DNA from 4 places in the Streptomyces sp. NPDC001604 genome. Region 1 is predicted to be linked to each of the others. Evidence: riboswitches for the same ligand, from Rfam matches in the RefSeq annotation. Region 1 holds a riboswitch; each other region holds the start of a gene.
What was found. A riboswitch is a leader RNA that binds a small molecule or an ion and turns the genes downstream of it on or off. The one in region 1 is predicted to bind cyclic di-AMP.
Positions count from the first base shown of each region.

Region 2: linked by a shared signal. The riboswitch ahead of ACFY1E_RS21650 (peptidoglycan DD-metalloendopeptidase family protein) and the one ahead of ACFY1E_RS40675 (M23 family metallopeptidase) in region 1 are both predicted to bind cyclic di-AMP.
Region 3: linked by a shared signal. The riboswitch ahead of ACFY1E_RS29410 (C40 family peptidase) and the one ahead of ACFY1E_RS40675 (M23 family metallopeptidase) in region 1 are both predicted to bind cyclic di-AMP.
Region 4: linked by a shared signal. The riboswitch ahead of ACFY1E_RS36875 (transglycosylase SLT domain-containing protein) and the one ahead of ACFY1E_RS40675 (M23 family metallopeptidase) in region 1 are both predicted to bind cyclic di-AMP.

Region 1 is NZ_JBIAUY010000022.1:113,780-117,700, reverse strand. Features, by position in the region: gene ACFY1E_RS40685 (HPr family phosphocarrier protein) at 17-298, shown strand; gene ACFY1E_RS40680 (GntR family transcriptional regulator) at 439-1,131, opposite strand; gene ACFY1E_RS40675 (M23 family metallopeptidase) at 1,318-2,082, opposite strand; cyclic di-AMP (ydaO/yuaA leader) riboswitch at 2,095-2,259, opposite strand; gene ACFY1E_RS40670 (M16 family metallopeptidase) at 2,463-3,851, opposite strand; gene ACFY1E_RS40665 (M16 family metallopeptidase) at 3,848-3,921, opposite strand, start outside.
Region 2 is NZ_JBIAUY010000007.1:212,746-216,666, forward strand. Features, by position in the region: gene ACFY1E_RS21645 (SGNH/GDSL hydrolase family protein) at 1-124, opposite strand, end outside; gene ACFY1E_RS21650 (peptidoglycan DD-metalloendopeptidase family protein) at 439-1,338, opposite strand; cyclic di-AMP (ydaO/yuaA leader) riboswitch at 1,343-1,501, opposite strand; gene ACFY1E_RS21655 (alpha-galactosidase) at 1,817-3,886, opposite strand.
Region 3 is NZ_JBIAUY010000012.1:166,122-170,042, reverse strand. Features, by position in the region: gene ACFY1E_RS29420 (ATP-dependent Clp protease proteolytic subunit) at 1-618, shown strand, start outside; gene ACFY1E_RS29415 (hypothetical protein) at 626-934, shown strand; cyclic di-AMP (ydaO/yuaA leader) riboswitch at 1,273-1,484, shown strand; gene ACFY1E_RS29410 (C40 family peptidase) at 1,488-1,961, shown strand; gene ACFY1E_RS29405 (ATP-binding protein) at 2,063-2,521, opposite strand; gene ACFY1E_RS29400 (helix-turn-helix domain-containing protein) at 2,735-3,595, shown strand; gene ACFY1E_RS29395 (DUF397 domain-containing protein) at 3,605-3,832, shown strand; gene ACFY1E_RS29390 (8-amino-7-oxononanoate synthase) at 3,904-3,921, opposite strand, start outside.
Region 4 is NZ_JBIAUY010000018.1:125,654-129,574, reverse strand. Features, by position in the region: gene ACFY1E_RS36885 (CHRD domain-containing protein) at 1-198, opposite strand, end outside; gene ACFY1E_RS36880 (polyprenyl synthetase family protein) at 356-1,366, opposite strand; cyclic di-AMP (ydaO/yuaA leader) riboswitch at 2,047-2,216, shown strand; gene ACFY1E_RS36875 (transglycosylase SLT domain-containing protein) at 2,221-2,703, shown strand; gene ACFY1E_RS36870 (HAD family hydrolase) at 2,850-3,707, opposite strand; gene ACFY1E_RS36865 (FAD-dependent oxidoreductase) at 3,842-3,921, opposite strand, start outside.

The sequences.
Region 1 (3,921 bases):
TGAAGGGCAGCATCACATGGCTGAGCGCCGCGTCAACGTCGGCTGGGCCGAGGGCCTCCACGCCCGCCCCGCTTCCATCTTCGTCCGGGCCGCCACGGCCGCAGGTATCCCGGTGACGATCGCCAAGGCCGACGGCAACCCCGTCAACGCGGCCTCCATGCTGGCCGTTCTCGGCCTGGGCGCCCAGGGCGGCGAGGAGATCGTCCTCGCCTCCGAGGCCGAGGGTGCGGACGTCGCCCTCGACCGGCTGGCCAAGCTGGTCTCCGAGGGGCTCGAGGAGCTTCCCGAGACCGTCTGATCACGGCACCACAGAAGGGCTCGTCCGAATTGCCGGGCGAGCCCTTTGCTTTTCCCGCACAGGGGCGATGGAATTACCGATCGCGGGCAGCAGAAATAATGCCCCCGCGAATTGTTCCCTCTTTGTATACGGCGCCCGTGTTAATGCCGCAGGCCCGACATGTTTACGGCATGTTGCGAGTTCCTCACACCGTTCGCCCGCTCGGGGCCGCCGAACCGCAGCCGGTGCACGGCGCTCGAACGCTCGGTGTGCAACGTCGTCACCGCCCGCGCGCGCTCGCTGTCGCCGCGGGCCACGGCGTCGACGATCGCGCCGTGCTCCGCCCAGGACTCCACGGGGTTGGCCGGCGCCTCCACGGCGTACATCCAGGCGATCTTGTGGCGCAGCTGGGTCAGCATCGAGGTCAGCGCGGGGCTGCCGGAGGCCTGGGCGAGCGTCTCGTGGAACCAGCCCCCCAGGGAGCGCAGATCCTCGCTGTTGCCCCTCCTGGCCCGCTCCTGGCCCAGTCTGACCAGGCCGCGCAGCACCTTGAGATGGGCGTCGGTGCGCCGCTGGGCGGCCCGGGAGGCGCCGAGCGGTTCCAGCAGCATGCGCATCTCCAGCAGGTCGGCGGCCTCCTGCTCGGTCGGTTCCGCGACGCACGCGCCCGCGTGCCGCCGGGTCACCACGAAGCCCTCGGCCTCCAGGGTGCGCAGGGCCTCGCGCACGGGGACGCGCGAGACGCCGTAGCGGCGCGCGAGGAGTTCCTCGGTGAGCCGGCTGCCGCGCTCGTAGACACCGGCGACGATGTCGTCCCGGATCGCCGTGCACACCGAGTGCGCCGGAATACGCATGACCGACCTCCGACTTAATCCCCGTGAAACGTCGATGATTGACGTGTATCGGTGACTCTATTGCACGGAGCCGGAATTTCCGACGGCGGGCCGGAATCCATGGATATTTTTTGGACAGCAGGGTGGCAGAAACGCCGAAAGCCCCGGCTCGGGAGCCGGGGCTTCAGCAGATCTTGCGATCCGTCGTCAGACGTTCACGCCGTGCGAGCGCAGGTAGGCGACGGGGTCGATGTCCGAGCCGTACTCGGGGGTCGTACGGGCCTCGAAGTGCAGGTGCGGTCCGGTGGTGTTGCCGGTCGCGCCGGAGAGGCCTATCGGCTGGCCCGGCGTGACCCTCTGGCCCACCGAGACGCCGATGGACGACAGATGGCCGTACTGGGTGTAGGTGCCGTCGTTCATCTTGATCACGATCTGGTTGCCGTAGGCGCCGCCCCATCCGGTCTGGACGACGGTGCCGGCGCCGACCGCGTGGACGGTCGTGCCGCTCGCGGCGTGGAAGTCGATGCCGGTGTGGCTGCCGGAGGACCACAGGGAGCTGCTGGCCCGGTAGCCGGTGGAGACGTACGAGTTCGATATCGGCGCCACGAACGTGTTGAGGCGCTTGCGCTCGGCCTCGCGGGCGGCGCGCTCCTTGGCCTCGCGCTCCTGCTTGGCCTGGGCGGCGGCCTTCTCGCGTGCCGCCTCCAGGGCCGCCTTCTTGAGCGCGGCCTCCTCGGCGGCCTGCTTCTGGGCGTCGGCCTGGGCGTCGATCTTGTCGGCGATGGTGTCGCCGATGGTGATGACGGGGGTGAGGCCGGTCTGCTCGACGGCGGTGTCGGCGGCGAGCGCGGGGGCTGCGAGGGTGCCGATGACGCCGGTGGCGGCGAGAGCCGCGACGCCGGCGGCGCGGGTGGTGGTGCGGTGCATCCGTGTGGGACGCCGGTGCTTCCCGGTGGCGCGCGTGAACGCCATGTAGTGGCTGATCCTTTCCTTCCCTCTCGCCTACCGGGTTAGCTGACGGGTTCGGAGCAGGAAGGTCTCCTACGGACCCCCTCGCTGCACGCGCGGGCGTCCGATTCACCCCAGGGACTGCGGTGGGTCCCCGGCTCCCCTGGCTCGCGCCGTACGGGGACTCGGCGATGGCTGTCCGGTGCCGCGGATGCGGCGCGGTGCCTGACGGACAGCCCGGAAGACGCTAAGCGGGGTCGCTTTCAATCCCCAAACAGATCACGGCGTTTGTAGCGCATCCCACAGGGCAGACAGGCAACTCTCCTTCGATTCTCTGCCAATTCGGACATAAGACGGCCCTGGTGACGCATCCGTCACCAGGGCCACGCCACGCGCGCGTGCCGCTACTCGGCCGACACCACCGTGACTTCACCGATCCCGAGCGCCTCGACGGGCTCCTTGATCTGGGCCGCGTCACCGACGAGAACGGTCACCAGACGGTCCACCGGGAAGGCGTTCACGACCGCCGCGGTGGCCTCCACGGTGCCGGTCGCGGCGAGCTGCTGGTACAGCTTCGCCTGGTAGTCGTCGGGCAGGTGCTGCTCCACCTGGTCGGCCAGCGTGCTCGCGACGGCCGCCGCCGTCTCGTACTTCAGCGGCGCCACACCGACGAGGTTCTGCACGGCGACATCGCGCTCGGCGTCGGTGAGGCCGCCCTCGGCGAGCGTGCGCAGCACCTTCCAGAGGTCGTCGAGCGCCGGGCCGGTGTTCGGGGTGTCGACGGAGCCGCTGATGGCGAGCATCGCGGCACCGGAGCCGTCCGGGGCGGACCTGAGGACCTGACCGAACGCGCGCACACCGTAGGTGTAGCCCTTCTCCTCGCGCAGGACGCGGTCCAGACGCGAGGTGAGGGTGCCGCCGAGGCAGTACGTGCCGAGCACCTGGGCGGGCCACACGCGGTCGTGCCGGTCGGCGCCGACCCGGCCGATGAGCAGCTGTGTCTGCACGGCGCCGGGACGGTCGACGATGATCACGCGCCCGGTGTCGTCGGCGGTCACCGGCGGCACGGGGCGGGGTTCGGCCTTGGAGCCGGTCCAGGCGCCCAGGGTGTCGCCGAGCAGCGCGTCCAGGTCGATGCCGGTCAGGTCGCCGACGATGACCGCGGTGGCCGTGGCGGGCCGGACATGGCGGTCGTAGAAGGCGCGTACGGCCGCCGCGTCGATCTTCTCGACCGTCTCCTCGGTGCCCTGGCGCGGGCGCGACATGCGCGAGGTCGCCGGGAACAGCTCCTTGGAGAGTTCCTTGGCGGCACGGCGGGAGGGGTTGGCCAGCTCGTGCGGGATCTCGTCCAGGCGGTTGCGGACCAGCCGCTCGACCTCGCTGTCGGCGAACGCGGGCGCCCTGAGGGCGTCGGCGAGCAGACCGAGCGCCTTGGGGAGACGGGAGGCCGGGACCTCCAGGCTCAGTCGCACGCCCGGGTGGTCGGCGTGCGAGTCGAGCGTGGCGCCGCAGCGCTCCAGCTCGGCGGCGAACTCCTCGGCGGAGTGCTTGTCGGTGCCCTCGGAGAAAGCCCGCGCCATGATCGTGGCGACGCCTTCGAAACCGGCCGGCTCGGCCTCCAGGGGCGCGTCCAGGAGCACCTCGACGGCGACGACCTGCTGGCCGGGGCGGTGGCAGCGCAGGACGGTCAGGCCGTTGTCGAGCGCGCCGCGCTCGGGGGACGGGAAAGCCCACGGCTTGGCCTCGCCCGCCCGGGGCTGCGGGTGGAACTGCATCGTGGCGAGCTCGGTCACTTGGCCGCCTCCTCGTTCTGGTCGGTGGCTTCCACCGTGGCTTCGGACTCGGGGTCTTCGGGGAAGTCCT
Region 2 (3,921 bases), on a different contig from region 1:
CGGGTCGCCGGTCGGCGAGGAGCACCGCGAACCGGTCGGCCCAGCCGACGAACGCTCCGTCGGGGCCGGGGTCGCCGACGCCCTCGGTGAAGCTGTCCCCCACCGCAACGTACGACCCGATCACTGATCTGCTGTCACTCTTCGAATCGTCTGCCACATCGACCATGATTCACCTTTGAATGTGACCTACGCGACCGTAGGAAAGGGTTGACGCGCGGTGAGATAAGCCACTTCTAAAGTGTTCGCCAAGCCCGGAATAACCCTCCTACCAGGGACGTTGAGGCGTCAGCGATGTTGCGGGGCGAGCCTTCGACCCTCAAGTCGGCGGTACGCGAATGGTGTTCGGCAGACATGGCGCAGCCGGACACACCGAAGGCCGGACCCGGGGATCGGGGTCCGGCCTTCGGCGGCTGTCAGGCAGGTGGTTGTGAGGAGAGGTCAGCCGACGCCGACGCCCTTCGAGCGGAGGTAGGCGACCGGGTCGACGTCGGAGCCGTAGTCGGGCGTGGTGCGGATCTCGAAGTGCAGGTGCGGGCCGGTCACGTTGCCGGTCGCGCCGGAGAGGCCGAGCTGCTGGCCCGCGGCCACGGTCTGGCCGGCCGAGACGGAGATCTGGGACATGTGGCCGTACTGGGCGTAGTAGCCGTCGGCGAGCCTGACGACGACCTGGTTGCCGTAGGCGCCGCCCCAGCCCGCGGAGACGACGGTTCCCGCGCCCACGGACTTGATGGAGGTGCCGGTCGGGACGACGAAGTCGACGCCGGTGTGGTAGCCGCTGGACCACATGCTGCCGGCCACGTGGTAGCCGGTGCCGATGGTGCCGCCGATCACCGGGAGGGTGAAGCCGGTGGGGGCGGACTCGGAGGCCTTGGTGGCGGTCGCCTTGGCCGCCGACGAGGACGTCTTCGAGGCGGACGAGGGCGACGACTGGGTGGTGTGCGTCGCGGCCTTCCGGCCGATCGTCAGCTTGAGGCCCGGGTGGATCAGCGACGGGTCGTCACCGACGGCCCGGCGGTTGTCCGAGTAGAGCCTGTGCCAGCCGCCGGCGACATGCTGCTCTTCGGCGATCTTCGAGAGGTAGTCGCCGGTCCGCACCGAATAGGTCCGCACGCCCGCATTCCCTGCGGCGCTCTTCCGGTCCGCCTTCTTCTCGGCGACCGGAAGGGACTGGACGGCCTTTTTCGAAACCGTCTGGGAAACGGACTGGGTGGTGGCGGCATGGGCGCCGGTGGCCCCCATGAGCGGGAGAGCGAGTGCGGCGCCACCGGTTCCGGCGACGGCGATGGAGCGGGTGAAGCGCTGGGGCTTCGGACGACGGTGCTTACCCTTCGCGGGCATGACGAATTCCTCTCCGGCGCCTGCGAGGTGAGCTGTCGGGTTCGGACTGGAGATGCCCGGCCGCGCATGCGACGCGGCTTTACCCCTAGCCGTTCCGGAGACCGGAACAGGCTGTTGTACCTGTGGGTCCCCCGCTCCTGCCGTTCACGGGTGAGTTCTGCGGGCACCGGGCGGCGGCAGGATTGGGCGTCCGTCCGGATTGGTGGCGAACGTAAGCGACTGGGACGCAAAGGAACAAGTGCCGGTTCCCCGTGAAAGCGTTTCTATTGATCCCTTGAGGGAAAAGCGGGTGACCCTGCGTGAATTCCCGGGTGATCGTCTCCGTCAAACGCCTTGTAAAGCCCTGGAATTACGTGGACATGACGCGCCACGCACCGTCACGGATATGACGCTCCTCACGTGCCCCTGCCCCAGGGTCCCCTATTCATGAGCGAGTTGGAATGAAGGGGTGGAAGGAGCGCCAATCCGGACAGAAGGCTCAGATGCGCCGCAGACGGAAAACTGCCGCGTCGAAGTCACCGCGCAATCCGGTACGCAGTCCGTGGTGCAGCAATACGGCACCGCTGTGGATTTCGCCCGTTTCAGGGCATTCATACGACGCTGTCGGTTCGAGGCCCCGAAGTCGCAGCGCCGGTACGGGCTCGCCGTGGCTCTGTGCCTGGAGCCAGGCGAGGACGACCGCCTCGTCCCCTCGCACGTACTGCACCGCACTCAGCCCGCCCCGCGGCGGCCGCAGCCGGTAGAGGTCGCCGTGCTGCACCAGTGGCCGGATCTCCTTGTAGAGCGCCACCCACTCGCCGGCCTCGGCCAGCTCCTCCTCGGTCCACCGGGTGAGGTCCCCGCCGACCCCGAGCACGCCGGCCATGGAGCTCACGAACCGGAAGCGCAGCGAGCTGACCCGGCCGTTGAGCTGGGTGTTCGGGCTGTCTGTGACCCAGGCGGCCATCACCCGCGCGGGGTGGATCTGGCTGAAGCCGTGCTGGATGGCGAGCCGGTCGAGCGGGTCGGTGTTGTCGGAGGTCCACACCTGGTCCGTACGGCTCATGATCCCGAGGTCGATCCGTCCGCCGCCGCCCGAGCAGGACTCGAAGGCGACATCGGGGTGGGCAGCCCGCAGTCGGTCCAACAGGGCGTACAGGGCGCGGACATGATCGACCCAGAGGCGCTGCGGGTAGGGTTCCCCGGGCCAGCCCGCGTCGGTGAAGCAGCGGTTGAAGTCCCACTTCACATAGTCGATCGGGGCGCTGGAGAGAAGCGCGTCGAGCTGTTCCCAGAGGTATTCCTGGACGTCTTCCCGGGCCAGGTTCAGAACGAGCTGGTTGCGGAATTCCGTCCGCTTTCGTCCCGGTTGGAACTGCACCCAGTCGGGGTGGGCGCGGTAGAGCTCGCTGTCCGGGTTGACCATCTCGGGCTCGACCCAGATGCCGAACTGCATCCCGAGGGCGTGCACATAGTCCGCGAGGGGCTTGAGGCCGTTCGGGAAGCGGTCCCGGTTGACCGTCCAGTCGCCGAGTCCGGCGCGGTCGCTGGTGCGCTTGCCGAACCAGCCGTCGTCGACCACGAACAGCTCGACGCCGATCGCCGCGGCCCGCCGCGCCAGGGTGCCCTGCTGCTCCTCGGAGATGTCGAACTCCGTGGCCTCCCAGGAGTTGAACAGCACCGGCCGGTCCTGGTCGGCGTCGGGGATGACGTATGCGCGCTGGTAGGCGTGCCAGGCGCGGCTCGCGCCGCCGAAGCCGCCGTCGCTCCACAGACCGGCGAAGACGGGGGTGGGGTACGACTCCCCCGGCTCCAGCCGCAGCAGCCCGGAGTCGTCGTAACCGGCGCCGCCGGTGATCTGCACGCGGGCGTCCGGGAGTTGCGCCACCGCGATCCGCCAGGAACCCGACCAGCCCAGAGCGCAGCCGTAGACCTCGCCGCGTTCCTCGGTGGCATCGGTGTCGAGGGCGACCCAGGGCAGGTACTGGTGGCCGGTGTGGCCGCGGCGGCTGCCGATGATCTTCTCGCCGTAGGTGAGAGGCGAGGCGGTCAGCCGGGACTCGGCGGCCCAGCGGCCGTGCAGCTGGGACAGCCGCCAGTCCTCGCGATCGGGCAGTGTCCAGGTCGCGGAGTCGGCGCGCAGGAGCTCCAGGGCGGGCCCCTCGTTGTCGAGGGTCACCCAGCGTTCCACGACGTCGTGCCGCATCCGGTAGTGCAGTGTGATCGCGAGCCCGCCGTCCCGGAAGACCAGCCGGAGGTGGTCCCCCTCCGCCTCGTACTGCTCGAAGCGCCACTCGGTGCCGCGCCGCTCGTCGCTGCGCACGGACAGGGCGGGCCGCACGAAGCGGGGGCCGCCCTCCACGGGGTACTCCTCGCGCCCGTCGAGCGGGGACTCGAAGGGCCGGTAGTCGGGCAGCGGGCGGACGGCGAGTGCCTCGGCGTCGGCGAGCGCGATCCGGGGGCCCCAGTGCAGGTGCAGCAGCTCGTCGTCCTCGGTGAGGTGGACGGCGTAACTGCTGGCCGGCCCCGAGAGGAGCCACGTACGGCCGTTGTCTGCGATCTCCAGCATCAAGCCCTCACACGTCCGAACAGGTGCGACCAATC
Region 3 (3,921 bases), on a different contig from region 1:
CGTTACGTCCTGCCCGAGTTCACCGAACGCACCAGCTCCGGCACCAAGACGATGGATCCGTACTCCAAGCTGCTGGAGGAGCGGATCGTCTTTCTCGGGACGCCGATCGACGACACCTCGGCGAACGATGTGATGGCCCAGTTCATGCACCTCGAGTACCAGGCGCCGGACCAGGACATCTCGCTCTACATCAACTCCCCCGGCGGCTCGTTCACCGCCATGTCGGCGATCTACGACACGATGCAGTACGTCGGCTGCGACGTGGAGACGATCTGCCTGGGGCAGGCCGGCTCGTCCGCCGCGGTGCTGCTCGGGGCGGGCACGCCCGGCAAGCGGTTCGCGCTGCCGGGCGCGCGCATGGTGATCCACCAGCCGCTCCTGGCCGAGCCCATCGAGGGACAGACCAGCGATCTGGCCATCCAGGCCGAGGAGTTGGGCCGGATGCGGGCCCGGCTGGAGCAGATGCTCGTACGGCACACGGGACGCAGCCCGGAGCAAGTCGCGGCGGACATCGAGCGGGACAAGATCCTGAACGCCCAAGAAGCCGTGGAGTACGGCCTGGTGGACCGGATCATCCCCAGCCGCAAGGCCACCCTCGCCCCGCCCACCGGGCGGTGAGCGGCCGGTGCTCCCACCCGAACTTCCGCCGCTGCCCGCCCTCACCCGCGCCGAGGGCGAGTTGATCGACCGTTACCTCGACGTGGTCGACCTGCTCGGCCGCATCAATCCGGCGCAGCCCGGCGACACGTATCGCGGGCTGCGGGCGGCGCAGGCGCTGGTGAGCAAGGCGGCCCTGCTGCGCGACGCCCTGGCGCTGATGCACCAGCGGGGCGAGACCGAACTGCACGCCCCGACACTGGGACGCGCCCTTCGGGTGCTCGACGGGGAGCGGCGCACCGCCCGGGTCACGGTGCCGCCGCAGTCCGAAAGTTGACGCACGTACAACCGGTCCGGACCTTCCGTCCTGTGGGCGCAACGTCCGGACCGGAGTTCAAACGGACCAAATGAGGTACCCCCATTCGGCGTAGTCGCGGCTCCTTTTTCGCGACCGTCAGGGTTGCGCAACGCGCCTGCCCCGAGGGCGGTTTCCGGTGCTCCGGTGCTGGTCCGAGCCTCCTCGGGGGCCTCAACGCTCCCTCGAACACAGGGGTGTCCACCCGAACGGGTGAGTGGTGAGTAACGACACAAACCCCCGGTTCCATTGGGATTTTCGGACTTGTATGGGTGAAGATCCCTGTCTGACGACAAGCCCCCGCCGCAGCGGCGGGGCGATCCGGGCGGACGCCGAGTCCTGCCGCCGCCCGGATGACCGGTCGACAGGAGTGGATCGGCAGGAGTGGAGGACCCAAGCAAGACGGGTCGCCGGAACGGTCACGCCATGACCGGGTCGAGCAGCCCTTGGGGTGAAGCCGCGTCAGCGGCCGGGCAACTTCGCCAGCCCGAATCCGACAGGTCATCCTTCACAGGCGGCTGACGAAGGGTTGCGCATGACTGCGCTCAATCGTGTCCCGTCGCTGATGGTCCGGGCCGGTACGGCCTCGGCCCTCACCATCGCCGCAGTGGGCGGCTCCATCGTGGTCCCGGGTGTCGCCTCCGACGCCTCGGCAGCCACCATGGCGACGAAGGCACTTCAGATCGCGGCTTCCAAAAAGGGTTCCCCGTACAAGTGGGGCGCCTCGGGACCGCGCCGGTTCGACTGCTCCGGGCTCACGCTGTACTCGTTCAAGAAGGCGGGCAAGACCCTGCCCCGTACGGCGGCCCAGCAGTACAACAAGACCAGGCACATCTCCGCGAAGAGCCGGAAGGCCGGAGACCTGGTGTTCTTCCACTCGGGCTCCAACGTCTACCACGTCGGCATCTACGCCGGGAAGGGGAAGATCTGGCACGCCCCGAAGACCGGGGACGTCGTAAAGCTGCAGAAGATCTGGACGTCCAGCGTCTGGTACGGCCGGGTCAGCTGACTCTCCCGCGGGGGCGACGGCAACCTGACACGCCGCCGCCCCCGCGGGGCATTACGCGGCACCAGAGCGCCCCGGCGCGGTTGCGCGGCACGGTTGAGCGACTACGGCTCCTGCTGCCCCGCTGCCGGCACCGGCTGGGCCGGTACGGTCCACGGGAGCTCGATGGTGACCGTCTTGCCGCCCTCACGGGTGGGGCGGACATGCAGTCGGCCACCGCATTCGGCGGCCAGCCAGCGGATGATCACCATGCCCCGGCCGTTGTCCTGCTGCACGGCGGCGGGCAGGCGCTTGGGGAAGCGGGGGTGGCTGTCGGTGACACCGATGCGGAGCTGCTCGTCACGGTGGAGTTCGATGTCCACCGTGAAGGTGGGTGACTGACCGAAGGTGTGCTGTACCGAGTTGGTGGCGAGTTCGGAGACGATGAGGCGGATGGTCTCGGCGGCCTCCGTGTCCGCAGGCAGTCCCCACTCGGCCAGCGTGGTGACCACGAAGCCGCGGGCCGCGGAGACCGAGGCGGGATCGCTCGGCAGAGTGACGGATGCTTCCAAATGGTCTGCCATGGCGCGGTCGTCCCTTTCCCACGGGACCGGAGTCCGACACGGAGCGGTTGGTTCGAGTACGGTCCCGGACTGGTGCTTCGTCGCCAGACTGCCATTACCGCGCCCGTCACGGGTGGCGATCCACCAAGATATGCATATATCTGTCGCTCAAAGCGGTGAACTCTGCGACGGGAGACCGTATTTGGGTGGCACGGAAGGAGTAAGGAGAAGCGCATGCAACACGGTCCCGCGGTGCGCCGCCGTAAGCTGGGCGCCGAACTGCGTGCGCTGCGCACGAGCGCGGGGCTCACCAGTGGTGAGGCCGCCCGGCTCGTCGGCTGGCACCAGTCGAAGGTGAGCCGGATCGAGACCGGCGCCAGCGGGGTGAAACCGGCCGATGTTCGGTTACTCCTGGACGCCTACGCCGTGTCGGACGCCCAACTCCGTGAATTGCTGCTGGTGTTGGCGGGCTCCGACGAGGGAGGCGGCCGGCATCACTGGTGGCACGCCTATCGTGGCGTACTGCCGCCGACCTACCGCGATTTCATCAGTCTGGAGTCCCAGGCGAGAGCGATGAGCACGCTGGAGACGTCTGTCGTACCCGGCCTTCTGCAGACGCCCGCTTACGCACGAGCGGTGACCCGGGCAGCGGTCGGCGGACTGGACGACGAACGGCTCGACGCCCTGGTCGAGGTGCGGCTGGCCAGGCAGGACGTGCTGCGTTCGGACCCGCCGCTGGAGCTGAGCGCGGTACTGGACGAGGCGGTACTACGCCGGGAGATCGGCGGACCCGACGTCATGGAGCAGCAGCTCGAACGGCTCCTGGAAGCGGCGCGGCTGCCTCAAGTGCGGCTTCAGGTACTGCCGTTCGCTGCCGGGGCGCACGTCGGTGTCACCGGACCTTTCGTAATCTTCTCATTTTCGAGCACTTCTGATCTGGACGTGGTTGTTCTCGACCACTTGACGAGTAGCCTCTACCTCGAACGGAAAGAAGACCTCCGGGCCTACACCGAGGCCTTCAACGCCCTTCAGTTCCACGCCCTTTCGCCCGAGGACTCGTTGGATTACATCGCCGGGATAGGTGACGGCGCGTAAGGAGGCACCATGTCAGCACTGCCTCGGAACGTACCTTCCAGTACCGATCTGCACGGCGTGCAGTGGCTGCGCAGCAGCTACAGCACGGGTGCGAACAACTGCGTCGAGACGGCTCGGCCGCACTGCGGCCCCTGGGCCGGGCTGCTCGCCGTGCGCGACTCCAAGGACCCGGCCGGGCCCGCCCTGCTCATCTCCCCCGAGAGCTGGACGGACTTCACGGCCACATTCAGGTCCTGATCAGTCCCGATCGGCCCTGACCAGTTCCGATCAGTTCCGCATCGTGCGGCACACGGCCGTGTCACGCCGACTCATGGTCGCGTCTCGCC
Region 4 (3,921 bases), on a different contig from region 1:
GACGGCCGGACCGCCCGCGACGGGCACCTCGTTGGCCCCGCGCAGACTGGCGGCCAGAAGGGTTCCCCCGGTGCCGTCGGACGCGGCCCCTCCGGTGGCGTGGGCCGGGATCACCGCGGCGGCGATCCCCCCGGCGGCGGCCACCGCGACAGCGGTGGCCATCAGGCTCTTACGGCGCTTCGAGAACGTCGTGTTCATGCGCATGATTCTGTTGTCTCCCCGTAGACGGGCCGACACCCCCTGCGTCGGCCTTCTGAGGATGACTACGGAAGCGATCTCATTCTGGACTCAGTCCAGATGTGTGACGTACGCCACATCGCTTGGAGTGCAGGTCAGAGCCCGCTCGAACGGCAGCTCAGCCGGCCCGATGCACCACGGCGTCACACATCTCCATCAGCGCGAGCTTCGCATCGCACTCCGGCAGCGGAGCCAGCGCCGCTCGCGCGTCCTCCGCGTAGCGCACCGTGTCCCGGCGCGCCTGCTCCAGCGCCGGGTGCGCCCGGAGTCCGGCGAGCGCCTCGGCGTGCCGCGCGTCGTCGCTCAGGTCGGAGTCCAGCAGCTCGCACAGGGCGATGTCCTCGGCAAGCCCCAGCCGGGCCGCCCGCTCCCGCAGCCGCAGCACCGGAAGCGTGGGGACCCCCTCGCGGAGGTCGGTGCCCGGGGTCTTGCCGGACTCGCGCGACTCGGAGGCGATGTCCAGTACGTCGTCCGCCAGCTGGAAGGCGACTCCGAGCCGCTCCCCGTACTGCGTGAGCACGTCCACGACCGTCTCGTCGGCGCCCGACATCATCGCCCCGAAGCGGCACGACACGGCCACCAGCGAGCCCGTCTTGCCGCCCAGCACGTCCAGGTAGTGGTCGACCGGATCCCGGCCGTCCTGCGGCCCCGCCGTCTCCAGGATCTGCCCGGTGACCAGGCGCTCGAACGCCTCGGCCTGCACCCGGACCGCCTCGGGCCCGAGGTCGGCGAGGATGTGCGAGGCGCGCGCGAACAGGAAGTCGCCGGTGAGGACCGCCACCGAGTTGCCCCAGCGGGTGTTGGCGCTGTCGACGCCGCGCCGCACGGCGGCCTCGTCCATCACGTCGTCGTGGTACAGCGTCGCCAGATGGGTCAGCTCCACCACCACGGCCGAGGGCACGACCCCCGGTGCATACGGGTCGCCGAACTGGGCGGCGAGCATCACGAGCAGCGGGCGGAACCGCTTCCCGCCCGCCCGCACCAGGTGCTGGGCGGCCTCCGTGATGAAGGGCACCTCACTCTTGGTGGCTTCGAGCAAACCTTCCTCGACGGCCGCCAATCCGGCCTGGACATCGGCTTCCAGAGCCTGGTCCCGCACGCTCAGCCCGAACGGCCCGACGACGGTCACGAGGGGTCTCCTGTCTGCTGGTGTCTACTGGCGGTTACACGGTTTGTCGATAGGTCGCTGACATCACTCAAGTCAGCGTATCCGGTCACCTTTCGATCACCGATGCCGCCCACCCGTCCAGCCTGGGCGGTATCGGATCACGACCGGTATGTTTTCGATCAACCGATAAGAACGGATATCCATCGACTTGTCTATCGGGGTGTCGGCCGGCGCGCCTCTCGGCGTGTCCCCCGGTGCGTCCGTACGAGTCGGTACGCCCGAGTGCCCTTCCCTCAGGAAACGACTCACGAGGACCTCCGGATCCCGGCACGGGGTGCTCGACGGGCGACCGCCATGACAACGACGTGCACCACACGCCAGGTTCCGCTTTCGCCCCCCAATGAGGCGATGGGCGGCTGGTTGACCACGAGTTGGGGCCATTGCCCTATTTGCCACTCTTGCGAATGCCGGTGACTTGACTCACACGGCAGTACGGGCCGACAAGCGCTGCCCTCTCGCCGGTTCCCCTCTCCCGTACGCGAGTTGAGACTTGGCAACCGCAAAGGATCAAGTGCCCCATAAGCCTCAGAGCAAGGTCAACAGGCGTGATCTGTGAGGCCGACCCTTGTTCCCGCCATGTGCTCTCGCATACGTTCCCGGCCTGTCGGGTGGACGCCGAATCCTGCCGCCGCCCGGACACGACCATCGACCAACTGACTCGCACGGCAGGAGCGGGGGAACCAGGTAGGCCGCCGGACCGGGCATCGTCCCGGGCCGGCTAGGGGTGAAGTCGCGTGGCCGTACGGCTGCGCGGCCGGGCATCTCCCCGCCCGAACCCGACAGCTCACCTCGCAGGCGACGGAGAGGATCCCGCCATGCCTGCAACAGGTCAGCACCGCCGTCCCAGAAGCAACCGCCTCGCCCGCAAGCTCGCCGTCACCGGTACCGGCGCCGCCGTTCTCGCCCTCCCGCTCATCGGGGCGAACAGCGCGTCCGCGGCCACCCCGACCGTCGCCAACGTGAAGTCGATGGGCTACGCCGACAACCTCGACGGCTGGATCCGGGGCGCCCTCCAGGTCATGAAGCAGAACGGTATCCCCGGGACGTACAACGGCATTTACCGCAACATCATCCGCGAGTCCTCGGGCGACCCGGCCGCCATCAACAACTGGGACTCGAACGCGGTCGCCGGCACCCCGTCCAAGGGACTGCTGCAGGTCATCGACCCGACGTTCCTCGCCTACCATGTGCCCGGCACGGCGATGAACCCCTTCGACCCGATCGCGAACATCACGGCCGCCTGCAAGTACGCCGCCGCGCGGTACGGGTCGATCGACAACGTGTTCGGTGCGTACTGAGCACTCCGTGGGAGTGCCGCGATCGGCCGTTCGTCGGCTGCGGCGCCTTCGTGGCTGGTCGCGCCCCGCGGCGGAGCCGCAAGTCAATACAGCCCCGCGCCCCTGAAGGAGCGCTGCCGTAACGTAGCGGACTTCGCTGAGGCCGCTCAGAGCTCCTCCAGCTCTCCGAGTTCATGGAGCTCATCGAGCTCCCCGAACTCGAAGAACATTCGCTCGAGGACGACGGCGATGCCGTCGTCCTCGTTCGACAGGGTGATCTCGTCGGCCACCGCCTTGAGTTCGGGGTGGGCATTGGCCATGGCGACGCCGTGGGCGGCCCAGTCGAACATGGGGATGTCGTTGGGCATGTCACCGAAGGCGATCGTCTGCTCGGGGCCGAGTCCCAGGTGCGCGGCGGCCAGTGCGAGGCCCGTCGCCTTGGTGATGCCGCATGGCTGGAGTTCGACGGTCCCCGGTCCCGACATGGTGACGGTGGCCAGCGAACCCACCACCGAGCGCGCCGTCGCCGCCAACTCGTCGTCGGACAGGGCGGGATGGCGCAGCAGCACCTTGCTGATGGGTTCGCACCACAGGTCGTCGCGCCGGTCGACGCGGACCGCCGGCAGCGTCGGATGCGGCATCAGATAGCCCGGTTCGATGAGCGTGAGTCCCTCCACACCGTCCTGGTCGACAGCCGCGTACACCTGGCCCACCTCGGCCTCGATCTTGCCGAGGGCGGTCTCGGCCAGCTCCCGGTCCAGGGTGACGGACCACAGCAGACGGTCCGCGCCCACGTCGTAGACCTGCGCGCCCTGCCCGCACACCGCGAGCCCCCTGCCGCCCAGTTGGTCGAAGAGCGGCCGCACCCTGGGGGCCGGCCGGCCCGTCACGACCAGGTGCCGGGCGCCGGCCCCGGCGACCCGTGCCAGAGCGGCGAGGGACCGGTCGGAGAGCGTGTCGTCGCCTCGGAGCAGCGTGCCGTCCAGGTCGGTGGCGATGAGTGCATATGCGGTGGGTGCGGCCATGATCAGAGAATACGGACAGGACGCCCCACCGACTCATCGCGAACCGGACGACGGCCGATTGCCCCACCGTCCCTCGCTCAACTCCCCTATCCTTGTGGGCTCTTCATCGTCCGGCGGGAGCCCGCGGCCGCTGCCTAGCCGTGCGCTGCCGCCAGGTGTTTGGCCAGCCTCGGAGAGGCGAACTCGGTGCCGCAGACGAAGCGCATCACCGGGC